2 regions of the Mycobacterium sp. IDUB_37 genome follow, and region 1 is predicted to be linked to the other one. Evidence: predicted binding sites of a transcription regulator. Region 1 holds the regulator's gene; the other holds the start of a gene.
The links. Region 1 encodes LexA, which represses DNA repair genes until DNA is damaged. Its sites were predicted from a motif close to CGAACANNTGTTCG; they were not measured.
Positions count from the first base shown of each region.

Region 1 (12,239 bases):
ACGGCCGCGGTCCGGTCCTGTTGCACGCTCTGCAGGGCTTTTCCGACGCTGGCCACGCGATCCGGCTAGCCGCCACGCACCTCAAAGCGGCCCTGGACACTGAATTGGTCGCGTCCTTCGCGATTGATGAACTACTGGACTACCGCTCGCGGCGGCCACTGATGACGTTCAAAACCGACCACTTCACCAACTATGACGACCCCGAACTCAGCCTGTACGCGCTGCGCGACAGCGTCGGCACCCCGTTTCTGCTGCTGTCCGGGATGGAACCGGATCTGAAGTGGGAACGATTCATCAACGCGGTTCGTCTGCTCGCCGAGCGCCTCGGAGTGCGCCAGACCATCGGCCTGGGCACCGTCCCGATGGCCGTTCCACACACCCGACCGGTCACGATGACCGCGCACTCCAACAACACCGAGCTAATTGCCGAGTTCCAACCGTGGATCTCCGAAATCCAGGTTCCAGGCAGCGCTTCCAACCTGTTGGAGTACCGCATGGCACAGCATGGCCATGAGGTCGTCGGCTTCACCGTGCACGTCCCGCACTACCTGACGCAGACCGATTACCCTGCCGCGGCTCAGGCGCTCCTCCAACAGGTCGCCAAGACCGGATCCCTGGAGTTGCCGCTAACGGCGCTCTCGGAGGCCGCAGCGGAGATCCGGACCAAGATCGACGAGCAGGTCCAGGCGAGTGCGGAAGTCGCTCAAGTGGTGGCCGCCCTCGAGCGACAGTACGATGCCTTCATCGACGCTCAGGAAAATAGATCGTTGCTGACGAACGACGAGGATTTGCCAAGCGGCGATGAGCTCGGGGCTGAGTTTGAACGGTTTTTGGCTCAGCAGGCCGAGAAGAAATTCGACGACGACGACACGAGTTAGCCCGAAACGCCACTAACGGCCCGACAACGAGGTTGGCGACATGACCGAGCGAAAGCGCAATCTTCGCCCGGTGCGGGAAGTGACATCCCCGTCGCTGCAGTTCCGCACCATCCACGGCTACAAGCGGGCGTTCCGGATCGCGGGATCCGGTCCGGCAATCCTGTTGATTCACGGCATCGGCGACAATTCGACGACCTGGACCGGCATTCACGCGAAGCTTGCCCAGCGATTCACCGTCATCGCCCCAGACCTGTTGGGGCACGGTAAATCCGACAAGCCGCGCGCCGACTACTCCGCTGCCGCCTACGCCAACGGCATGCGTGACTTGATGAGCGTGCTGGACATCGAGCGGGCAACCATCATCGGCCATTCCCTCGGAGGCGGGGTGGCGATGCAATTCGCTTACCAATTTCCACATCTGGTGGAACGGTTAATCTTGGTGGGCGCCGGCGGCGTCACGAAGGACGTCAACATCGTGTTCCGGTTGGCTTCCCTACCAATGGGATCCGAGGCATTGGGATTGTTGCGTCTCCCCCTGGTCTTGCCCACAGTTCAAGCCCTGGGGCGGCTGGCCGGCCTGGTGCTGGGTTCGACGGCGCTGGGACGCGATATCCCAAACGTGTTGCGAATCCTCGACGATCTCCCGGAGCCGACGGCCTCCTCGGCATTCACCCGTACCTTGCGGGCCGTAGTGGACTGGCGCGGACAGATCGTCACCATGCTCGACCGATGTTATTTGACGCAGGCCATCCCCGTGCAGATCATCTGGGGCAGCGAAGACGTCGTGGTTCCCGTCCGTCATGCCCATATGGCACATGCCGCAATGCCCGGTTCGCGAGTCGAAATCTTCGAGAAATCCGGCCATTTCCCGTTCCACGACGACCCGGCGCGCTTCCTGGAGATCGTGCAGCGCTTCATCGACACCACCAACCCCCCCGAGTACGACCAAACAGCGCTTCGCGAGTTGTTGCGCACTGGCGGCGGCGAGCGGACCGTTTCGGGACCCAACGACACTCGCGTTGCCGTTCTGGAAGCCATGGGAGCCGACGAGCGCAGCGCTACCTGATCGGCGCCGGTCGATACAGTCGGGCCATGAGCATCGACGTGACCGTGTTGCGTGTTTTCACCGACCCGGACGGCAACTTCGGAAATCCGCTGGGCGTGGTCGATGCAAGCCTGGTCGAGCCTGACGACCGGCAGCGACTGGCAACCCAATTGGGTTACAGCGAAACAATTTTCATCGATATCCCCAGCGCCGGTGCGACGAGCGCGCGCGCCGCCATCCACACTCCCCGCACGGAATTGCCGTTCGCCGGGCATCCGACGGTCGGCGCGGCGTGGTGGCTGCGCGAGCGGGGCACGCCGATCGACACGCTGCACCTGTCGGCCGGCCCGGTCCAGGTGAGCTACCACGGCGATGTCACCGCAGTCAGTGCGCGCACGGAATGGTCTCCCGAATTCGCCATCCACGACTTCGAGTCACCGCAAGCTGTTGCCGACGCCGACCCCGGCGATTTTCCCGACGACATCGCGCACTACGTGTGGGCCTGGGTGGATCGGGATGCCGGATCATTGCGCGCCCGGATGTTCGCATCGAATCTCGGTGTGGCCGAAGACGAAGCGACGGGGTCGGCGGCCATCCGGATGACCGACTATCTGGGCCGCGATCTCGTAATCACCCAGGGCAAGGGGTCGATCATCGAAACCACCTGGGGTCAGCAGGGTTGGTTGCGGGTCGCCGGACGGGTCGTCAATGACGGTGTCCTCCAAGCCGATTGACCGCGGCGCTCAGCGTTGCCGACGCAGCACCGCGGCCAGGTGATGCTGCACGGGTTGCCCGACCGCACCCATCCGCATCGAGTACGAAATTTCGTCACCGTCGATTCGGAAGGAACGAGCAAGCGCAGTCACCTCTTTGGCAGACGGACTGAGACCGACAAAACCCAGAGGGCCGGTCGCCAAATCGATTTCGATAATGTCGCCGTCGACCGAAAACGTACCGACCTCAATCTCGGCGATCCCGTTGGGATGAGCGAGCACGAGCTCGACGTCGCCTGGTCGGGGCACTCGGAGATAACCGGCCTCAGCGTGCATCGGCTTGCCGTCGGCAACCGCCTTGGTCTTTTGCCCGTAGATCAAGAACGGTTTGCCCACATGGGAGAAGACCACCTCTTCGAGGTAGTCGAAAGGCTCGATCGTCGGATACTCGCCGGCACCTCGGCCCGCCCAGGTGCCCAGCAGTGGTGCCAACGCCTCGAGATGAGGGTGGAGTTCTACCGGCATGGTGGAAGCCTAGTGCGACCCGTCAGGTCGCAGGTGAAACCCCGCGATGGGCGCGTAGCGCCTCGATCTCGCGCTCGAAATCATCAGCCGAGGAAAAAGACCGATACACCGAGGCGAATCGCAGGTAGGCAACCTCGTCGAGTTCACGCAATGGGCCCAGAATGGCCAGGCCGACTTCATTACTCGGAACTTCCGGCCCTGCCGTCCGTACCGCATCTTCAACTTGCTGGGCCAGTAGATTCAGCGCGTCGTCATCCACTTGGCGGCCTTGGCAGGCCCGACGAACACCCTTGATCACCTTTTCCCGGCTGAACGGCTCGGTGACGCCACTGCGCTTAACCACGGCCAACACCGCCGTTTCTACGGTGGTGAACCGACGCCCGCACTCTGGACATGACCGCCGCCGGCGAATGGCTTGGCCTTCATCGGTTTCCCGCGAGTCGATCACCCGCGAATCGGGATGCCGACAGAACGGGCAGTGCATGGCCGCTCCTTCGCCGTGCTGACCCCGGGGTACCGAGGAACACCCCGAGAGTACCCGCGCGTTCTCGGCAGTGCGCACCGGAGTGACGAACCCTCGCCGCTCAAAACCATCAGCGAGGACCGTTGGCGCTAAGGCCTATTCGCAGGTCCGTTCGCGCTTGCATCCACCGCCCTGGTCAGGTCAGCCGACGGGTGCGATCAACGTCTGCCCCGCCGCCACCGAGTTCGAATTCAGTGCGTTTAGGTCGCGGATGCGCTCGACGACATCGCGCACCGACGCCCCCGGAGCGACGCGAGCGGCCAACTGCTGCAAAGACTCCCCCGGCTCCACGCGCACGACCGCGAGCGCGGCGGGTACCTGAGCTGAGGAGTCGGCTGACTCGCCGTTGATCATGCTCCCGAAGTTAGCCATCAAACCCAGCCACAGCGTGATCACACCTGCGAGCAGGGCCAAACCCACCGTCGTCGCCAGCGTGACCGGCCGTTTGCCGTGCTCAGCCCTCGACACCGGAACTCCGCTGCCGCGGTAGCGAAGAGGCGTTCCGGCCGGACGCGCCGGACCGGGCCTGGTCGCTCTGCTTCTGCCGGCACGGTAGGAGGGAGACTCGCTGACCGGTCCGACCGGCCTGACGGACCGCACCGGCCGGTTCACCGTCCGCTGCGCATTCCAGTTGCGCTGCGGGCCCGCGTAGATGAGTGTCATGCCGTTCCCTCCGGTCAACTACTTCTCGCTCGTGTGTTCGACATTAATCGCTCACGTGTTCGATATCGAACATCTGAGCGACGCGTGTCGTGCGAGCAAAACGGTAGACCTCGCCTCTGACAAGACTTGACAAGGTTTTCATTCGGTGCAACCAGCTGGGTGGCTCTTGATTACCCCAACATTCCGGAAGTTACACACTTGTGATTCACCTATTTTTGCGAGTTCGCAGACCCGTGACCGGCAACGCGACACGCCGATCGAACACATGTTTGATTCTTGTGCTTGACAGGGATACATTCGAAACTATGCGCGACAGCAACGACACCTCAGCAGGTGACCGAAGCGGTTCCGGCGACGCGGCTTCCGCCATCCGCCCCCATGCAGTCGATTCAGTGCTGACCGAGCGGCAGCGCACCATCCTCGACGTGATCCGAGCTTCGGTCACCAGTCGCGGGTATCCCCCGAGCATCCGAGAAATCGGCGACGCAGTCGGTCTTACGTCAACCTCGTCGGTAGCCCATCAGCTACGCACCCTGGAGCGCAAAGGCTACCTTCGCCGCGACCCGAATCGTCCGCGCGCTGTCGATGTGCGGGGCGCCGACGACGTGGTGACACCGCCGACCACCGATGTCGCCGGATCGGACGCATTGCCCGAACCTACGTACGTCCCCGTCCTCGGGCGAATTGCCGCGGGCGGGCCGATCCTGGCCGAAGAAGCTGTCGAGGACGTCTTCCCGCTACCGCGTGAGTTGGTCGGTGAGGGAACCCTGTTCCTGCTCAAGGTGGTCGGCGAATCCATGATCGAAGCCGCCATCTGCGACGGCGACTGGGTGGTGGTGCGCCAACAGAACGTTGCGGACAACGGTGACATCGTGGCGGCAATGATCGACGGCGAGGCGACCGTCAAAACCTTCAAGCGAGCAGGCGGTCAGGTGTGGCTGATGCCGCACAACCCCGCCTTCGATCCGATTCCCGGCAATGACGCGACCGTGCTCGGCAAGGTGGTAACCGTCATTCGCAAGGTCTAGCGACTGGCGACTCCGACCCACGAAAGCGGAAGGGCTGACGGTTCAGTCGGCCCTGACGAAGCCGTTAGCCTGGGCGACATTTTCGTTGGCGAACCAGATTTCGGCCAACGTGTCGTGGTAGAGCGCGCTGTTGGGTGTGTAGTACAAGCCGAAACGGGCGCTGGCCTTGATGGGATAACCGTCCGGAGCCCGGTACGGATCGTCCTCGAGCGGCAGATGAATCGTCGGGCGGACCGCTGCGCTGCCCCCAACGCCACCTGGTGACGCCTCCGCCCGTGGCGCGGCGGCTGCGTACGTCTCCTCGGTCGCGGCGGCGGCAAAAGCAGCCGGGTCCACGGCGGCATGCCGGCCCTTCCGCGGGTCCCCCTCCGGGGAGGCATCCGACGTCGCCGCTTCGGGTAGCTCCTCGTCCGCGAACTCGGCTGCCGGGTAGAAGATGTCGGGGAGGTCTTCATGCGGGTCAAACTCTGGAAGGTCAACCGCCGGCACCCGTACCTCGGGTGCGTAGGTGCGTGGCACCCCGAATTCCGGCTCGAACTCTTCCGGTGAAACCGTTTCCGCTACCTCCGGTTCTGGGTCCAGCGGCTGACCGAAGGGGCCGCGAGTCACGATCGGAATGGTGGTCGTGTCCACGGAGTCGGGGTCTTGATCCTCGAACTCGTCGTACTCGGTACCCTCTTCGTCCTCCGACGGATACACCTCGCGATATCCCTCGTCGTCGAACGACGCGTCGTCGGTTCCGTGCTCGGTTGATGCCGGCGTTGAACCACCGCCTCGAGGCCAGCTGACCCGGGACCCGGCGGCAGGATCCACAACCGCGTGGTCCTCGGGATGCAGATCAACGGGCGGGAACCGCTCGGAGCCGAAATCGAGGTCATCGTGGACGTCATCGTGCCGCCACTGCCCGGCACTTGCGTCGAAATCGCCGGCCGCAGTGTGATCCTGGTGAGCCTGGTCGGGGGCGAATGCCGGGGCATTCTGGCCGCCACGACGTCTGCGCAGGCCGAGCACCACCAAAACGAACATCACAACGAGCAGCACCACCGGGACGGCACCTGCCAACCACCACCAGTGGAAGGTGAACTTCTTGCCCGGAGGCGGCGACGCCGTGGTGCTGGGCTGGTTCTGCCCCGACACCTGCAACCCCGACAGCAACGGCGCAAGGTTGGCCGGATCCGTGGTGAAGCTGTTCTTGGCGCGATTCCACGAGATCTTGCCGCCGGTGAACTTCTGCGACACCACGTCGCCGTCAACAGTCTGGTCACCGACCGGAGCGCCGAGTTTGCCGGTGGCACCCTTGAGTTTGTCCCAGGCCGCCTTCATGGCTCCGCGCACCACGTATGCACCATGATCCGGAGTCCAGAAGATCACCGGCTTGTCGGCTGCCGAGAATGTAGCGATCCGGCTGGCCGGTGTGATTCCGCCGTCGGCCTCGTTTCCGACCGGGAAACCCAGGTCGCTGCTGACCGGCCCACCCACCGCCTCGTATTTCTGCAGGATCGGGCCTTCCACGGCGTTCGCGCCCGTGGCAGGACTGTAGAAGATCTTGCCGCCGTTGAAGTCCTGCGCGATGCCGTCCCCACCGATCGGGTACTGATCGCCTTTCTTGGCGCCCAGCGTGCCTTTAGCGCCGCCGGCGGCGCGCCAAGCCATATTTATGGCCGCAGTCGGGTCGATCGCCACCTGCAGGCCTTTGAGCTGTTCAGCGAGGTTTGGCGGGTTGGTGGCGAACTCCTTGGTCTTCCTGTTCCAGGACAACTCGCCGGCGCTGAACTTCTGCGAGGCGACCTCACCGTCGTAGGTTTCATCCCCGGTCGGGGCCCCCAGCACACCACCAGAACTGCCGAGTTTGTCCCACGCGGCGTTGAGGGCGCCACGCACTACGAATGCACCGCGGTCCGGCGTCCAGAAAATCACCGGGTTGTCGCTGGCTGCGAAGGTGCTCACCCGACTGTCGGGTCCGGAGAGGCCGGGCACTTCGTTGATTGTGGGGAATCCCAGGTCACTGCCCGCAGGGCCGCCGAGAGACTCGTACTTGTCCAGGATCGGTCCGAACATGTACTTCGCACCCGTCGGGGGCGTGAAGTACATCTTGCCGCCGTCGAAGTCCAAGGCGAAGCCGTCGGCGACCGGATAAACATCGCCCTTCCTGGCTCCAAGCGTCGACGTGTCGCCGCCTGCCTTCTCCCACGCAGCCATCATCGCCGCCTCGGCGTCACCGATCGGGGACGCCGATGCGGTCGGCGCCACCAGCGCGAGGAGCAACCCGGTGCCCAACGCGGCGGCGGCAAAGCCGACCAACGTACGCCCGATCAGCTTGCTCGATCTGCGCTTATGCCCGTTCACCCAGCCTCCCAGCCGATGGCCCATGCTCTCCTGGCGAGCGGCGGATTCACCGCTGTGGGCCGCCCCCAGCTACGACCCACGTCGTCACCGGGCTCGCATAACTTTCCCCCAGCGATAGACGAATGCGAAGTCTAATCGGAAATGTTACGAAAACGGATACCGAGCCGATGTCGAAATGATGCACGGCAACGTTCGCAAAGGGGCGGCTGACTTTGGCAACCGCGCAGATCGGGTTCCGGTGCCAGAGACGATATCCCACCTCGCATCGCAACGACCGGACCTCGGAAACCGGTGCTGAAATGCGCTTTTCCGGTCCTCGCCGACATCCGCGATCGCCACGATCGTCGAATTGACGGCATTCGACTGGGTCTTTCGGGTAGTCGGTCCGTACTTGCCGACGCCCGGCCAACCTACGGGCCGACCGATATTCCAATCGCGGTTGTGTTCGCTTTCCGTATAGCGTTTCCAATTTCGGCAACCCGCATGGCAATCGAGCACTTCGCCAGATACCTCAAGGCCGAAGCCCCGTCCGCTGCCAACTCTTTCGCATTCCCGACGCCCTACAGCAGCTTCGCGGCATCGCCCGTCGCGCGCAAGACCGCAACGCCGACAACATGATCATCGACCGAGCTCAACGCTTCGTCAGGCGCGACCCGTGATCACTTTCGTGCCGGCTGATCGATGACCCGACCAATCGACCGGTCAGCCGGTCCCACGGCCCGAGAGTTGATGTTGCACGACAACAGGATTGCACTCACCCCTGAGCTACTACCCCTAACCCGTTGCACAAGAGGCGATCTGCCGCACCGTCAGCCGATGAACACCAGATCGACTCAGTTGCAACCAGATACAGCGTGCGCGCGAATTTGCGCGTCGGATCGCCCGGCGTCAGACGCCGAGACTGCGGCCGATGATCTCTTTCATGATCTCGGTCGTGCCGCCGTAGATCGTCTGGACGCGGGCGTCGAGATAGGCACGGGCAACGTTGTATTCGCGCATGTAGCCGTATCCGCCGTGCAGCTGCAGGCAGCGGTCGATCAGGTGGACCTGCTTCTCGGTGGAGTACCACTTGGCCATGGCGGCCTGCTCAACCGTCAGCTTCCCCTCCAAGTGCAGGGCGAGGAAGTTGTCGACCATGATGCGCACCACGGTGGCTTCGGTGGAAAGCTCGGCCAACAGGAACCGGCTGTTCTGGAAGTTGCCGATCGACTTGCCGAATGCCTTGCGTTCCTTGGTGTACTGCAGCGTCTCCTCCAGCACGGCTTCCATCGCCGTGGCGGCCATGACGGCGATGTTGATCCGTTCCTGCGGCAGGTTCTGCATCAAGTAGATGAAGCCCATGCCTTCCTGGCCGAGGAGGTTTTCGACGGGCACCTTCACGTCGGTAAACGACAATTCGGCGGTGTCCTGCGCGTCCAGTCCGATCTTGTCCAGGTGGCGGCCGCGTTCGAAGCCCTCCATGCCGCGCTCGACGACCAGCAAACTGAACCCTTGCGCCCCCTTCTCAGGGTCCGTTTGGGCCACCACGATCACCAGGTCGGAGTTGATGCCGTTGGTGATGAACGTCTTCGACCCGTTCAGCACGTAGTGATCGCCCGCTTTCACCGCCTTGGTCTTAATGCCCTGCAGGTCACTACCGGTGCCAGGCTCGGTCATCGCGATCGCGGTGATCAGTTCGCCGGTGCAGAACCCCGGCAGCCAGCGCTGCTTCTGCTCCTCGGTGGCCAGGTGCAGCAGGTAGGGCGCGATGATGTCGTTGTGCAGGCCGAACCCGAGCCCGCTGTAGCGCCCACGGGTGGTCTCCTCGGTCACGATCGTGTTGTAGCGGAAGTCGGCATTGCCTCCGCCGCCGTACTCCTCCGGCACCGCCATGCCCAGGAAGCCTTGTTTGCCGGCCTCGAGCCACACCCCGCGGTCGACGATCTTGGCCTTCTCCCACTCCTCGTGGTACGGCGCGACGTGGCGATCCAGGAAAGCCCGGTAGGACTCGCGGAACAAATCGTGCTCGGGTTCGAAAAGTGTGCGCTGGTACTTGACGGCACTGCCCATGGACCTACCCCTCCGGCGGATTGTCTCTGCTGACCAACATATACCAACCGGGCGGTTGGTCGGCTGTGGCCTGGTGGGTTTGTCCGCAGCAAGCGGCTCTATGACTCGGCCCTAGGACTGAGAAGCGGCCGAATATGTGAGCAGGGCGGCCGCCAGCGCCGCGGGGACTCGCGCCCTGATCCGAGTGCCGTCCGCCTGATGCTCCTCTTCCTGTACCCGTCCATCGGAGTGCACACGGGCCACCAGATCGCCGCGATCGTATGGGATCACCACATCCACCGCGGTGTCGGTCGGCGCCGCCAGCTCGGCCATTCGCCTTCGTAACGCGTCGATACCTTCGCCGGTATGGGCTGAGACGAAGAGCGCCCCGGGTAGTTCGTGGCGCAGCTTTGCCAGCATCAGTCCGCCCGCGGCGTCGACCTTGTTCACCACCACCAGTTCGGGTGGCTGGTCGGCGCGATCGGTCCGGTAGTCGTCGTAGACCTCCGAAATCACCTGCCGAACGGCACTGATCTGGGCCAATGGGTTCACGTCCGACCCGTCGACAACATGCACCAACAGGTCGGCGTCGACGACCTCCTCCAGCGTGGAGCGGAACGCCTCCACCAATTGGGTGGGAAGGTGACGCACGAAGCCGACGGTGTCGGTCAGCACGAATGGCCGGCCGTCATCGAACTCGGCACGCCGGGTGGTGGGCTCGAGGGTGGCGAACAACGCGTTCTGCACCAGCACACCAGCACCGGTCAGCGCATTGAGCACGCTGGACTTCCCGGCGTTGGTGTAGCCGACGATGGCAATCGACGGCATGTCGGCGTGCAGCCTGCGACTGCGCTGGGTGTCGCGGACCTGCTTCATGTCCTTGATCTCGCGCCGTAGCTTGGACATGCGTTCGCGAATGCGCCGCCGGTCGGTCTCGATCTTCGTCTCACCGGGACCGCGGGTGCCTACCCCGCCACCACTGCCGCCGGCACGTCCACCCGCCTGCCGCGACATCGACTCACCCCAGCCGCGCAGCCGCGGCAGCATGTACTCCATCTGAGCCAGCGACACCTGCGCCTTACCTTCGCGGCTGGTGGCGTGCTGGGCGAAGATGTCCAGGATCAGCGCGGTGCGGTCGATGACCTTCACCTTGACCGCCTTTTCCAGCGCGTTCAGTTGCGCCGGAGACAGTTCACCGTCGCAGATGACGGTGTCGGCTCCGGTCGCCAGGACCACTTCCCGCAGTTCCTGGGCTTTGCCCGAGCCGATGTAGGTGGACGGGTCGGGCTTGTCGCGGCGCTGGATAAGCCCTTCGAGCACCTGCGAACCCGCAGTCTCGGCGAGTGCCGCCAATTCGGCCAGGCTCGCCTGGTTGTCGACCGCACTCCCCCCGGTCCACACGCCGACCAACACCACGCGTTCCAGGCGCAGTTGGCGGTACTCGACCTCGGAGACGTCGGCGAGCTCGGTGGACAGCCCGGCGACGCGGCGCAGCGCCGCCCGGTCTTCGAGCGCAAGCTCACCGAGGCTGGGTACGGAATCTGATGGGCCCTTATTGGGCGAATCTGGATATGTCATAGGCAATTTCCGATGGTGGCACGTTGTGGACTCCGACGCACGCGAATATCACGCCAGCGCGTTCCACCAGCCCTCATCGAGCTCCCCCCTCGCTACCAATACCGATGGTCCGCGCAGGAAGCTGGTCGCGTCGGTGACGGTGACCGTGACGTCGCCGCCAGGAATACGCACGGTGAGAGTGCCGGTCTCGGCGCCGCTGGTTTCCAGTGCGGCGACCGCGGCCGCCACCGTTCCGGTGCCACAGGAGCGGGTTTCACCCACGCCGCGTTCGTGCACCCGCATCCGAACCACGCCGCCGTCCGGGACCGTGAGCACCTCGACGTTGACACCCTCGGGGAATTGCGCGGCATCGAACTCGACGGGCGCCCCCACGTCCAATGCCGCCAGGTCATCGACGCTGAGCGCGGGATCCGCGCACGCCAGATGCGGGTTGCCGACATCGACGGCGACCCCGGTGAACCGCCTACCACCCACCACGGCCGTGCCGGTGCCCAGCTTGTTGGCCTTGCCCATATCGACGGTGACGTCGGCGTTGGTCTGGTCGACCCGGTGCAGGGTGACCATCCGGGGACCGGCGAGGGAGCCGACGACGAACTCGTCGCGCGACTCCAAGCCGCTGGCGCGCAGGTAGTGCGCGAACACGCGAACCCCGTTGCCGCACATCTGTGCGGTCGACCCGTCTGCGTTGCGGTAGTCCATGTACCAATCGTCGCCACTGACCCCGTCCGGCAAGCGATCGAGCACCCCGGCGTCGACCACTGCTCCAGCGGTGGTGACCCGCAGCGCCCCGTCCGCGCCGAGGCCCCGGCGCCGGTCACACAGCGCGGCTATCCGCGAAGCGGAAAGGGCGGCCCGGCAATCCAGGTCGTGCAGCAACACGAAGTCGTTCTGGGTGCCGTGTCCCTTCGCGAA
Region 1 covers NZ_JBVAXG010000005.1:268,354-280,592, forward strand. The annotation lists gene ACZY1I_RS19050 (proteasome assembly chaperone family protein) at 1-878, shown strand, start outside; gene ACZY1I_RS19055 (alpha/beta fold hydrolase) at 919-1,944, shown strand; gene ACZY1I_RS19060 (PhzF family phenazine biosynthesis protein) at 1,971-2,657, shown strand; gene ACZY1I_RS19065 (peroxynitrite isomerase) at 2,667-3,161, opposite strand; gene nrdR (transcriptional regulator NrdR) at 3,184-3,645, opposite strand; gene ACZY1I_RS19075 (LysM peptidoglycan-binding domain-containing protein) at 3,826-4,347, opposite strand; gene lexA (transcriptional repressor LexA) at 4,653-5,375, shown strand; gene ACZY1I_RS19085 (LGFP repeat-containing protein) at 5,418-7,721, opposite strand; gene ACZY1I_RS19090 (acyl-CoA dehydrogenase family protein) at 8,610-9,770, opposite strand; gene hflX (GTPase HflX) at 9,882-11,327, opposite strand; gene dapF (diaminopimelate epimerase) at 11,376-12,239, opposite strand, start outside.

Region 2 (12,239 bases), on a different contig from region 1:
CCGGCGTATCACGCGTTTCCGATGAGCCGATGGCGCCGGTACCACAAGTTGGACCGCTTCCCCGAGGGGATCATCCCGTTCGGCGACGCGGTGGCCAGTTTCAACCCCACCTACGGGCAGGGTATGACGATGTCGTCGCTGCAGGCCGGACATCTGCGTCAAGCGCTGGAAGCCATCCGCGGTGGTCAAGAAGGCACGCTGGCGGCGGAACTCAGTCGGTTGACCGCAAAGACGACCTTTCCGGTGTGGCTGATGAACGCTATTGGCGACGTCAATTTTCACCACGCCACCGCCGATCCCGAACCCCGCTGGTGGAAGTCGGTCGGATCGCTATTCGAGCAGTTTCTCGGCGCCGCGGAGACCGACCCGGTTCTCGCCGAATGGTTTCTACGCCGGTTCTCATTGCTGGACAGCCTGTACATGGTCCCGCCGGCGCGGATCTTCGGCCGTACCGTTGCGCACAACGCCCGGTTGTGGCTGGGCGAGCAGCGGGAGCGTCTGCAGGAACGGCGAGCCGCTACAAGCCGACGGTAGCGCGGAACAGCTTGGCCGGTTGCGTCGCGGACAGCCGGATCGGGCCGTCGTCGGCACCGACCCACGCAGCCGCGCCACGGTCGAGGGTCAGCGTGTCCGACTTTGCGTGCACGGTCACCGATCCCTCGGCACACAGCAGGATCTGCGGGCCGTCGTGGCGCGATGGCGCGTCCACCTCGTGTCCAAGCTGATCGCCGTCGAGCACCAGCAGCGCCGCCGCAAACTCGTCGGTCGGCGTGTCATAGACCAGCGCCAACCCATCGCGGTGCACGGGTGCCCGCAGTTGCGCTTCGACGCTGGGCGCGAAGTCCAGCACCCGCAGCAGTTCCGGCACATCGACGTGCTTGGGCGTCAGGCCGCCACGTAACACATTGTCGGAGTTGGCCATTACTTCCAGCGCGAATCCGCGCAGGTAGGTGTGCAGGTTGCCGGCCGGCAGGAAGATCGCCTCACCCGGGGCCAGGCTGATCCGGTTGAGCAGCAACGCCGCCAGCACCCCGGCGTCGCCGGGATAGCGTTCGCCCAGTTCCAGCACCGTCCTGACCTCGGCGGCGAATTCCGTTGCGCCGGAACTGACGTACTGGATAGCGCCGTCGAGCACGGCGGGTACCAGCACATCGATGTCGGGCTGGGGTGCGGTGATCCAGGTGGTGAACAGCGCGCGCAGGCCGTCCGCGTCGGACTGGTCGCTCAGCAAATCGATGAAAGGGTCGAGGTCCGATACAGCTAACGCCCGCAAGAGTTCCCGGGTGCGCGACGCGTGCCGAAAACCGGCCAGCGCTTCGAACGGTTGCAACGCCACCAGCAACTCGGGTTTGTGACTGGTGTCCCGATAGTTGCGGACCGGCGACGAAACCGGAATGCCCCGTCGCTGTTCACGCCGAAAGCCCTCAAGCGCCTGCACGGCACTCGGGTGAGCTTGCAGCGACAGTGGTTCGTCGGCAGCCAGCACCTTGACCAGGAACGGGAGCACGTCCCCGAACCGCGCGCGCGATGCGGTACCGAGTTGCCCTTCCGGATCCTCGGCCAGCGCCGTCAGCAATGACTTTTCCCCACCCGGAGTCTGCAGCCGGGCCGGGTCGCCGGGATGCGCACCGAACCAGAGTTCGGCTTCGGGATGCGCGGCCGGGACCGGCCGGCCGGTGAATTCGGCGAGAGCGGTGCGGGATCCCCAGGCGTACGTGCGTAACGCTCCGCGTAGAAGTTCCACTGTCTAGCTATCCCCGCGCCAGTCGCAAATAAACTGCGGCCATCTCCAGCCGAACGGCCAATACTGCCAGTTGCTGCTCGGCGCGCTGAGTGCTGGTGGGAGCAGGCGCCTCGGGCACATCCTCAGCGCCTACCAGGAAGACGTTGTCGAGTCCGGCAACCCGCGCGGACGTCACCGTGCGCTCGTCGGCCAGCGTCAGCGCCAGCACGCGCAACCGCTGGGGCAGCGGCCCGTCGAGTTGCTCGTCGTGAAACAGCGACTCGGTGGGGTCGGCGAAACCGCGTGGTCCATCGCGTAGCGCCGCTACCGCATCGCCCAGACCGGTCGCGGCGACGGCCTGGTGCCCGATCCGCAGCATTACCGAGCTGCCGTGCCGGGCCAGCGCCAGCGTCGCGGCGCTGTCTCCGGCCAACGCCACCGCCGCATCAGTCATGCGGGTGGCGAGTGTCTTGGCTGGATTGGTGAACAAATCGCGCCCGGCGCTGTTGCGCAGCGCCTCGGCATCCAACTCGTCGGCAAGCGTGGCCAGGTCGATACGCAGCCTGGGGTCGACAGCTTGCAGAACTGCCAGGCCGGCGGCGAGGTACCGGCACAAGCCGAACTCGACCGGCCCCCACAAGCGGGGCGCCAGCACGGCGACGCGGCCCGCTGTCGAGTCTCGCAACGGCCCCTCGAAGGGGGCGACCACAACAACCCGCGCTCCCCTACGCACGCCGGTCGCGGCCGCCCCGACCAATGCCGGATCACCGGGATCATCACCGGCGACGATCATCACGTCGAGTGGACCAACCCACGGCGGCGCCTCGTTGACCAGCGCGATCGGCTCGCCGACCGACGCGGCCAGGGTCGCCGCCAGCAGCGCTCCGGCCGTCTCGGCAGCCCCGCGCCCGGCCACCCAGATCACACTGCGGGCACGGTCGTCGCCGCGCAACGAATCCAGCTCACCTTCGTCAACCGCGGCGGCGACCGTCCGAACGTGCGCCCCGGCATTCGACGCGGCGCGCAGCAGTCCGTCCCGGTCTGCGGCAATCAGACCATCGGCGTCCTCGAGATCGACCGCCTTGACGGAATTCACGGACCGCCCCCGGCGCGGGCCGACTGAGCCGCGATCTCATCACTGACTTGCCGGACCACCGCGTCCACATCTTCGATGCTGCGCCCCTCCACATTCAGCCGCAACAACGGCTCGGTGTTGGAGGTGCGCAGGTTGAACCAGTTGTCCTCACCGAGGTCCACCGTCACCCCGTCCAGGTGGTCGAGGGACTGAATCCGGCTCGCGAACGACTTCAACACGGTGTCCACGCAAGCCGGTGCGTCGGCCACGGTGAAGTTGATCTCGCCGGACGACTCGTAGCGCTGGTAGTCGGCCGTCACCTCCGACAGCGGCCGCTCCTGCTCCCCTAGCGCGGCCAGCACATACAGCGCGGCCAGCATGCCGGAGTCGGCGCCCCAGAAGTCGCGAAAGTAATAGTGCGCCGAATGTTCCCCGCCGAAGATCGCGCCGGTTTCGGCCATCAACGCCTTGATGTAAGAGTGGCCGACGCGCGAGCGCAGCGGTGTGCCACCGCGTTCGGCCACCAGCTCGGGGACCGCCCGGGAGGTGATCACATTGTGAATCACGGTGGCGCCGATCTCACGGCCCAGCTCGCGTGCGGCCACCAGGCTGGTGACGGTCGACGGCGACACCGCGAGGCCGCGCTCGTCGACGACGAAGCAGCGATCGGCATCTCCGTCGAAGGCAAGTCCGATATCGGCGCCGGTCTCGAGCACGAAGTTCTGCAGGTCGACCAGGTTCGCCGGGTCCAGCGGGTTGGCCTCGTGATTGGGAAACGACCCGTCCAACTCAAAATACAAGGGCAACAAGGTGATCGAGTCGATCGCACCGAGCACCGCCGGCGTGGTGTGCCCGGCCATGCCGTTGCCCGCATCGACCGCCACCCGCAGCGGACGCAGGTCGGAGTTGTTCACCAGCGACCGCAGGAAAGTCCCGTAGTCGGCCAGCACATCTCGGTCGGTGACTGCTCCCTGCGGCCCGTCATGGGCCGGCACGCCGGCGATCAGGTCAGCACTGATGGTCTTCAGCCCGGTGTCGGCACCGACCGGCAACGCCGCTGCCCGACATAGTTTGATGCCGTTGTAGGCCGCGGGGTTGTGGCTCGCGGTGAACATTGCGCCGGGGCAGTTCAGCAGACCCGAGGCGAAGTACAACTGATCGGTGGACGCCAACCCGATACGCACTACGTCCAGACCCTGGCCGGTCACCCCGGTGGCGAACGCGGCGGACAGCGACGGTGAACTGTCGCGCATATCGTGACCGATCACCACCTGGCGCGCACCCTCGGCGTGCATCAGTCGAGCGAAGGCGGCGCCGACATCGGTGACCAGCGACTCGTCGATTTCTTCGCCAACCAGACCACGTATGTCATAGGCCTTGATGACGCGATGAATAGCCTCGGCGGGCCACGACATACTCCGTTGCTCCTGACGACCTGGGTTGCTTCGCTTCTTGGTCGCCAGCCTATCGGCCCGCAGCGGAAGCCGAACCCATCGGTCTGCGTGGCGATCGCAAGCGCCGCGCAAGCGGGGTGCAGCGGGTCGCCACCATCCGGGTCGTGGCGATCGCAAGCGCCGCGCAAGCGGGGTGCAGCGGGTCGCCACCATCGGGGTCAGCCGGACGGGTCTGGCAATACCCGCAAGTGTCCGCGCCGACGTCCCGACCGATGTTCGTGGGATGCCATCATCCCGCCACTCGGCACGGTCGCGTGTGCGGCCGCGTGATGCAGTTGCGAATCGCCACCGCCGCCGGCCAGCGCGACTTCGTCGTAGTCGTTGTGCGCGGCGAAGCCGGTGATCAGGCCGCCGGCACGTGCGGTGGCCAAACCACTTTCGCGGCCACCTTCGCGCACCGCGTCGGCCAGCGCCACCAGGTCATCGTCATCGGGATTGGTGGGCTCGGCACCGAGTGGCGCGGCATGGCGGACGAGTTCCCAACCGCGCGGTGCGGTGATGCGGCCGGCATGTTTGACGCACAAATCCCAGGAGTGGGGTTCCCGCACAGTAGCGAGTGGCCCGACGACCGCGGTGGAGTCCGAGTAAACGAACGTCAACGTCGCTACTGCATAGTGCGGACACCCGGGCCGGCAGCAGCGACGGGGTACGTTCACGAGCGAAAGGCTATCGCGCTCAATCGCTGGTGAAGTGCCGGACACGCGCATCCACACCCCCGATGTGTAACCGTTACCATCGGCCAGTGAGCGATTCCCGCGGCTCCGCACGAGGCGGTGGGTCTGGGCAAGGATCGTCCTCGTACCGGGGACGGCGGGGCCGAGATATGCGCGGGCCGTTGCTGCCGCCGACGGTGCCCGGGTGGCGCAGTCGGGCCGAGCGGTTCGACATGGCAGTGCTGGAAGCCTACGAACCCATCGAGCGGCGCTGGCAGGAACGGGTGGCCGAACTCGACGTCGCGGTCGACGAGATCCCGCGCATATCGGCCAAGGATCCCGACAGTGTGCAGTGGCCACCCGAGGTGATCGCCGATGGACCGATCGCGCTTGCCCGACTGATACCCGCCGGAGTCGATGTCCGCGGCAACGCCACGCGGGCACGAGTTGTCTTGTTCCGCAAGCCAATTGAGCGACGGGCGAAAGACACCGTCGAACTCGGGGACTTGCTGCATGAAATCTTGGTGGCCCAGGTCGCCATCTACCTGGACGTAGAACCCTCAGTCATCGACCCCACGATCGATGACTGATCCGCGTCTACGAGGCTAGATGATCCCGCGCTTCAGCCGGCGGCGTTCACGCTCGGACAGCCCACCCCAGATGCCGAACCGCTCGTCATGCGCCAGGGCGTAGTCCAGGCACTCATGACGGACCTCGCAGCCCAGGCAGATCTTCTTCGCCTCGCGGGTGGAACCACCCTTTTCCGGGAAGAAGGCTTCCGGGTCGGTCTGTGCGCAGAGCGCCTTTTCCTGCCAGAGATCGGCAGCATTGTCTTCCTCGGGCTCAGGTTCGAATGCGACTGGCGCATCGGGAACCACGCTCAGATGAGGACGTACATATGCCACCGGCGCCGGCACGGGTGCCACGGCCGAGTCGGAAGTGGTCTGCGGTCCGCTCCCCATTACGCCCCGAAGGTACTCATAGGACATGCCTCCGCCTCCTCACTAATAGAGAATGAAATGGTTTCCCACTGTTTTGATGTGCAGTTGCCAAAATTCGAACAAGTGATCGAATCTCGGTCTGCGACACCGGAACCGGCCGGCCAACCGGGAAATGACACTGATGTGATTAGACACGGGTTGTTGAACCTGGTCAAGCACTTCCGCGTATTTCCATACCATCTCGTGATCAATTATCGGCAGTTCTGTTGTTTGTGCGTTCCGGCGTGTCGAGCACGAATTGATCACACCTCGGTCAAGCCAGCTTCTTGCGTCCGTGCCGAATGCCGGTCACCGCGCCTCTTCTCGATGCGGTCGGCAGGTACTGTCCTGCGGTGTGAAGGTCACCGTTCTCGTCGGTGGAGTTGGCGGCGCCCGCTTCCTGCTCGGGGTCCAGCAGCTCCTCGGCCTGGGTCAGTTTGCACGCCCCGACAATACCCGCCACGAGCTGACCGCCGTCGTCAACATCGGTGACGACGCCTGGATCCACGGGGTGCGCGTCTGCCCCGACCTGGATACCTGCATGTACACCCTCGGCGGGGGCGTGGACCCGGAGCGCGGCTGGGGCCATCGCGACGAAACTTGGCATGCCAAAGAGGAACTCGCGCAATATGGCGTCCAACCCGACTGGTTCATGCTCGGCGACCGCGACCTGGCCACCCATCTGGTGCGCACCCAGATGCTGAACGCCGGCTACCCGCTGTCACAGGTCACCGCCGCGCTGTGCGACCGCTGGCAACCCGGCGCGCGTTTGCTGCCGGCCACCGACGATCGTTGCGAGACGCACGTCGTGATCACCGATCCGGCAGATCAAACCCGCAAGGCGATTCACTTTCAAGAGTGGTGGGTTCGCCATCGCGCCCAGGTGGCTACCCACAGCTTCGCCTTCGTCGGTGCCGAAAAAGCAAGTGCTGCAACCGAAGCCGTGTCTGCCATCGAGGATGCCGACATCATCATGCTGGCCCCGTCCAACCCGGTGGTCAGCGTCGGCGCCATTCTGGCCGTGCCGGGCATCCGGGCGGCGCTGCGCAGCGCCGCCGCCCCGGTCGTCGGCTACTCCCCGATCATCGGCGGAAAACCGTTGCGCGGCATGGCCGATACCTGCCTTGCGGTGATCGGAGTGGACCCCACCGCCGAGGCGGTGGGCCGCCACTTCGGCGCCCGCAGCGCAACCGGGATACTGGACCATTGGTTGGTGCACGACGGCGACCCGGCCGATTCCGAAGCCGCCATCGATGGAGTCACCGTGCGGTCAGTACCGCTGTTGATGACCGATCCGGCGACCACCGCTGACATGGTCCGCGCCGGTCTGGATCTTGCCGGGGTGTCGACGTGACGGGCCCCGAGCGGTCACCGCGCGAGCACGGGTCCGCCGCGAGCATTGAAATCCTGCCGGTCGCAGGTCTTCCGGAGTTCCGGCCCGGCGACGATCTCAGCGCGGCGCTCAGCGCGGCCACGCCATGGCTGCGCGACGGCGATGTCGTGGTGGTCACCAGCAAGGTGGTGTCCAAGTGCGAAGGCCGGTTGGTGCCGGCCCCCGAAGATGACGAGGAACGAGACCAGCTGCGGCGCAAACTCGTCGACGACGAGGCCGTGCGGGTGCTGGCCCGCAAGGAACGAACGCTGATCACCGAGAACCGGATTGGGCTGATTCAGGCCGCGGCCGGCGTGGACGGATCCAATGTGGGGCGTGCCGAACTCGCGCTGCTGCCGCTCGACCCGGACGCCAGCGCTGCGTCGCTGCGGGCCGGCCTGCGAGAGCGACTCGGCGTCGACGTCGCTGTGGTCATCACCGACACCATGGGCCGCGCCTGGCGAAACGGCCAGATCGACGCCGCCATCGGCGCCGCGGGCCTGGCGGTGCTGCATAACTATTCAGGTGCCGTCGATCAGCACGGCAACGAGTTGGTGGTCACCGAGATCGCCGTCGCCGACGAGATCGCGGCCGCCGCCGATCTGGTCAAAGGCAAACTGACCGCGATGCCGGTGGCCGTGGTGCGCGGACTCGACCTGGCCGACGACGGTTCGACGGCACGGAACCTGGTGCGCGCCGGTGAGGAAGACCTGTTCTGGCTCGGTACCGCCGAAGCCATCGACATGGGCCGCCGGCAGGCCCAGTTGTCCCGTCGCTCAGTGCGTCAATTCAGCGACGAACCGGTGCCACCGGATCTGGTGGAGTCTGCGGTCGCCGAGGCGCTGACCGCACCGGCGCCCCACCACACCCGTCCGGTGCGGTTCGTCTGGCTGCAGGACAACGGCACCCGGATCGGGCTGCTGGACCGGATGAGAGACAAGTGGCGGTTCGACCTGACCGGTGACGGCAGGCCCGCCGACTCTGTCGAACGCCGGGTGGGTCGCGGCCAAATCCTGTACGACGCACCAGAAGTCATCATCCCGATGATGGTGCCCGACGGTGCGCACAGCTACCCGGACGTCGCCCGCACCGAGGCCGAGCACACCATGTTCACCGTCGCGGTCGGTGCGGCCGTGCAAGCCCTGTTGGTCGCGCTTGCGGTGCGCGGAATCGGCAGTTGCTGGATCGGTTCGACGATATTCGCCGCCGATCTGGTTCGCGAAGAGCTCGCGCTGCCTGCCGACTGGGAGCCGTTGGGAGCGATCGCGATCGGTTACGCCGCCGAGTCCCCCGGGTTGCGCGATCCGGTGGACGTAACGGACCTATTGGTCCGCAAGTGAGCACCGCCGTGACCACGTTCGCGGGCAAGACGGCAGCGTCCGCGGACAAGGTTCGCGGCGGCTACTACACACCGCCCGCGGTGGCCAGATTCCTCGCTCGCTGGGTCGGTGTCGCGGGCGGTCGGATACTCGAACCATCCTGCGGCGACGGACAGATCCTTCGCGAACTGGCGGCTTTGACCGGCGCGGCGCACGGTGTGGAACTCGTCGCCGCCGAAGCAGCGAAGTCGCGCGAGTTCGCTTCCGTCGACAACGAGAATCTCTTCACCTGGCTGCGCGGCAGCGGAGCCGGCGACTGGGACGGCGTCGCGGGCAACCCGCCCTACATAAGGTTCGGCAACTGGCCCGCGGCGCAACGAGAACCGGCGCTGGAACTCATGCGGCAGAAGGGCCTGCGGCCGACGAAGCTGACGAATGCATGGGTGCCCTTCGTCGTGGCGAGCACCACCCTGGTGCGCGACGGCGGCCGGGTGGGCCTGGTGCTTCCGGCCGAACTGCTGCAGGTCACCTATGCAGCGCAGCTGCGCGAATTCATCCTGAGCCGCTACCGAGAGATAACCCTGGTGACCTTCGACCGCCTGGTGTTCAACGGGATCCTGCAAGAGGTCGTGTTGTTCTGCGGCGTTGTCGGCGCGGGCCCCGCGCAGGTACGCACGGTGAACCTGAACGACGCGACCGACCTGAGCGCATTGACGGAAATGGACCTCGCCCAAACGCAATCCGCTCCCGCGCTGCTGCACGAGGACGAGAAGTGGACCAAGTACTTCCTCGATTCCGCACAGATCCGCGGCCTTCGGGAGCTGCGGAAGTCCAGCTCGATGATCCGGCTCGGCGCCATCGCCGATGTCGATGTGGGCATCGTGACGGGCCGCAACAGCTTCTTCACCTTCACCGATGCCGAAGCCCAAGCCCTGGGACTCACAGCGCACTGCGTTGCGCTCGTCTCACGTAGCGCACAGCTGACCGGCCTGGTGTACGACGACGAGTGCCGGGCCGGCGACATCGCCGCCGGACACCGGACGTGGCTACTCAATGCGCCGGCCGATCCCGTCGGTGGTCCGCTGTCCGCGCACATCGCGGCCGGCGAGGTCGCCGGTGTGCACCTCGGCTACAAGTGCTCGATCCGCAAGCCCTGGTGGGGCACTCCGTCGCTGTGGATCCCGAATCTGTTCATGCTGCGCCAGATTCATTTCGCGCCGCGCCTGACCGTCAATGCCACCGGGGCGACCAGCACCGACACCGTGCATCGCGTCCGGCTGGATCCGGGCATCAGCCCGCTGGCGCTGGCCGCGGTGTTCCACAACAGTGCGACCTTCGCATTCGCTGAGATCATGGGCCGCAGTTACGGCGGCGGCATCCTGGAGTTGGAACCCCGGGAAGCCGAGCAGTTGCCCGTCCCGCCGCCTGCCTGCGCCGGCGCAGAACTCGCCGCAGATGTCGACCTGCTGCTCAAGGCCGGTGACACCGAGAAGGCGCTCGACATCGTGGATCGGCGCATCCTGATCGATCAACTCGGTATGTCGCCGCGCCTGGTCGCGGACTGCCGGGCCGCATGGATCACGCTGCGCGATCGCCGCACCAGGCGCGGATCCCGCCGACCGCCGGCGAACCCATGACCACCCTGCGCGACTCGGTGATCGCCACGCTCACCGACTGGGCAGCACCCAACGACGCCCAGGACTCGCTGCGGCAGGCCGTCCTGGGCTTCGTCCTCGCCCGGGAGGACGCCTGCCTGCGCGCGTGCGAACCCGGCCACGTCACCGCCTCCACGCTGGTGCTCGACGACAGCGGCGGCCGGGTGCTGCTCACGCTGCATCCGCGTCTCGGCCGCTGGGTGCAACTCGGTGGACACTGCGAAGACGACGCCGACATCCTGGCCGCGGCGCTACGCGAGGCCACCGAGGAGTCCGGTGTCGCCGATCTGCGGATGGGGCCGAACCTGGTTGCGGTGCATGTGCACGCGCTGACCTGCTCGCTGGGCGTGCCGACCCGTCATCTCGATCTGCAGTTCGTGGCGCACGCACCGGCCGGTTCGCAGATCGTGCTCAGCGACGAGTCCGTCGATTTGCGGTGGTGGCCGGCCGACGCGCTGCCCGAGGGCACCGATCCCGCGCTGAAGTATCTGGTGGAGCAGGCCACCCGCTAGGTTGCGCGAGCAGACAAACTAGACGTCGGACGAGTAGCGGATTCCGCCGTCGGGAATCGATACGCCGGGCCACACCCGCGCGCCACGCAGCAACTCACAACGCGCACCGATGTCGGCGCCGTCGCCGATCACGCCGTCGCGGATCAGGGCCCGCGGGCCGATGCGGACACCGAAGCCGATGATCGAGCGCTCGATCACGGAGCCGGCTTCGACCTTCACGCCGTCGAAGATGACCGCGCCGTCCAACCGGACGCCGGCACCGATCTCGGCGCCCCTGCCCACGACCGTGCCGCCGATCAGCAGCGCGCCGGGCGCCACCGCCGCGCCGTCGTGCACGAGTTTCTCGCCACGCTGACCTTGCAGGGCCGGTGACGGCGCGATGCCACGCACGAGATCCGCGGATCCGCGCACGAAGTCGTCCGGTGTGCCCATGTCGCGCCAATACGTGGCATCGACATAACCGCACACCTTGACGTCGTCGGCCGACAGCAGCGACGGGAAGACCTCGCGTTCCACCGAAACCTCGCGGCCGCGCGGGATCCGGTCGATGATTTCGCGCTTGAAGACGTAGCAGCCGGCGTTGATCTGATCGGTCGGCGGATCTTGTGTCTTCTCCAGAAACGCGGTGACCCGGCCTTCGCCGTCGGTGGGCACGCAGCCGAACGCCCGCGGATCGCCGACCCGCACCAGATGCAGCGTGACATCGGCTTGGTGTTCGCGGTGGAAGTCCAGCAGCTGGCCCAGGTCAGCGCCGGAAAGGACGTCACCGTTGAACACCATCACAGTGTCGTGGCGCAGCTTGCCGGCGACGTTGGCGATCCCGCCTCCGGTGCCCAAAGCGTTTTCCTCGGTCACGTAGTCGATCTGCAGACCCAGCTTGGATCCGTCGCCGAACTCCGCCTCGAACACCTCGGCCCGGTAGGAGGTGCCGAGCACCACGTGCTCGATCCCGGCCGCGGCGATCCGCGACAACAGGTGAGTCAGGAACGGCAATCCCGCGGTCGGCAACATCGGCTTGGGCGCGGATAACGTCAACGGCCGCAGCCGGGTGCCCTTGCCACCGACCAGAATTACCGCATCGACTGGATGGGTTGCCACGTCAGCGCCGCCCTTCTGCCAGATCCAGCTCTCGTGAAGCCTTTCGCGACCTGCGGATCGCGTTGCGCACCATCACTCGCGAGCGCATCTCCAACGACCCGCGCAGCGTCCAGCGCAGCGGGGCCCGCCACCATCCGGAGTGCCGATCGGCCAGGAATATATAGGTACTGCGGTGATGCGTGGCCAGGTGCCGGGCCGGATCACGTCCGGTCGAATGGCCCTTGTGGTGCAACACCTCGGCCGACGGCACATAGACCGACAGCCAACCGGCTTTGCCGAGCCGGTCGCCGAGGTCGACGTCCTCCATGTACATGAAGTAGCGCTCGTCGAAGCCACCGATCTGATCGAACGCCGACCGGCGCACCAACAGGCACGACCCGGACAGCCAGCCGACCGGC
Region 2 covers NZ_JBVAXG010000001.1:652,066-664,304, reverse strand. The annotation lists gene ACZY1I_RS03120 (FAD-dependent oxidoreductase) at 1-534, shown strand, start outside; gene manA (mannose-6-phosphate isomerase, class I) at 518-1,744, opposite strand; gene ACZY1I_RS03110 (TobH protein) at 1,752-2,819, opposite strand; gene ACZY1I_RS03105 (phosphomannomutase/phosphoglucomutase) at 2,816-4,213, opposite strand; gene ACZY1I_RS03100 (DUF3499 domain-containing protein) at 4,411-4,908, opposite strand; gene ACZY1I_RS03095 (metallopeptidase family protein) at 5,076-5,495, shown strand; gene ACZY1I_RS03090 (WhiB family transcriptional regulator) at 5,511-5,867, opposite strand; gene cofD (2-phospho-L-lactate transferase) at 6,241-7,239, shown strand; gene ACZY1I_RS03080 (coenzyme F420-0:L-glutamate ligase) at 7,236-8,597, shown strand; gene ACZY1I_RS03075 (Eco57I restriction-modification methylase domain-containing protein) at 8,606-10,213, shown strand; gene ACZY1I_RS03070 (NUDIX hydrolase) at 10,210-10,743, shown strand; gene manB (mannose-1-phosphate guanylyltransferase) at 10,762-11,841, opposite strand; gene ACZY1I_RS03060 (glycosyltransferase family 2 protein) at 11,843-12,239, opposite strand, start outside.
Region 2: a site for LexA is predicted at 5,963-5,976, ahead of cofD (2-phospho-L-lactate transferase). Genes of this name have one in related genera too.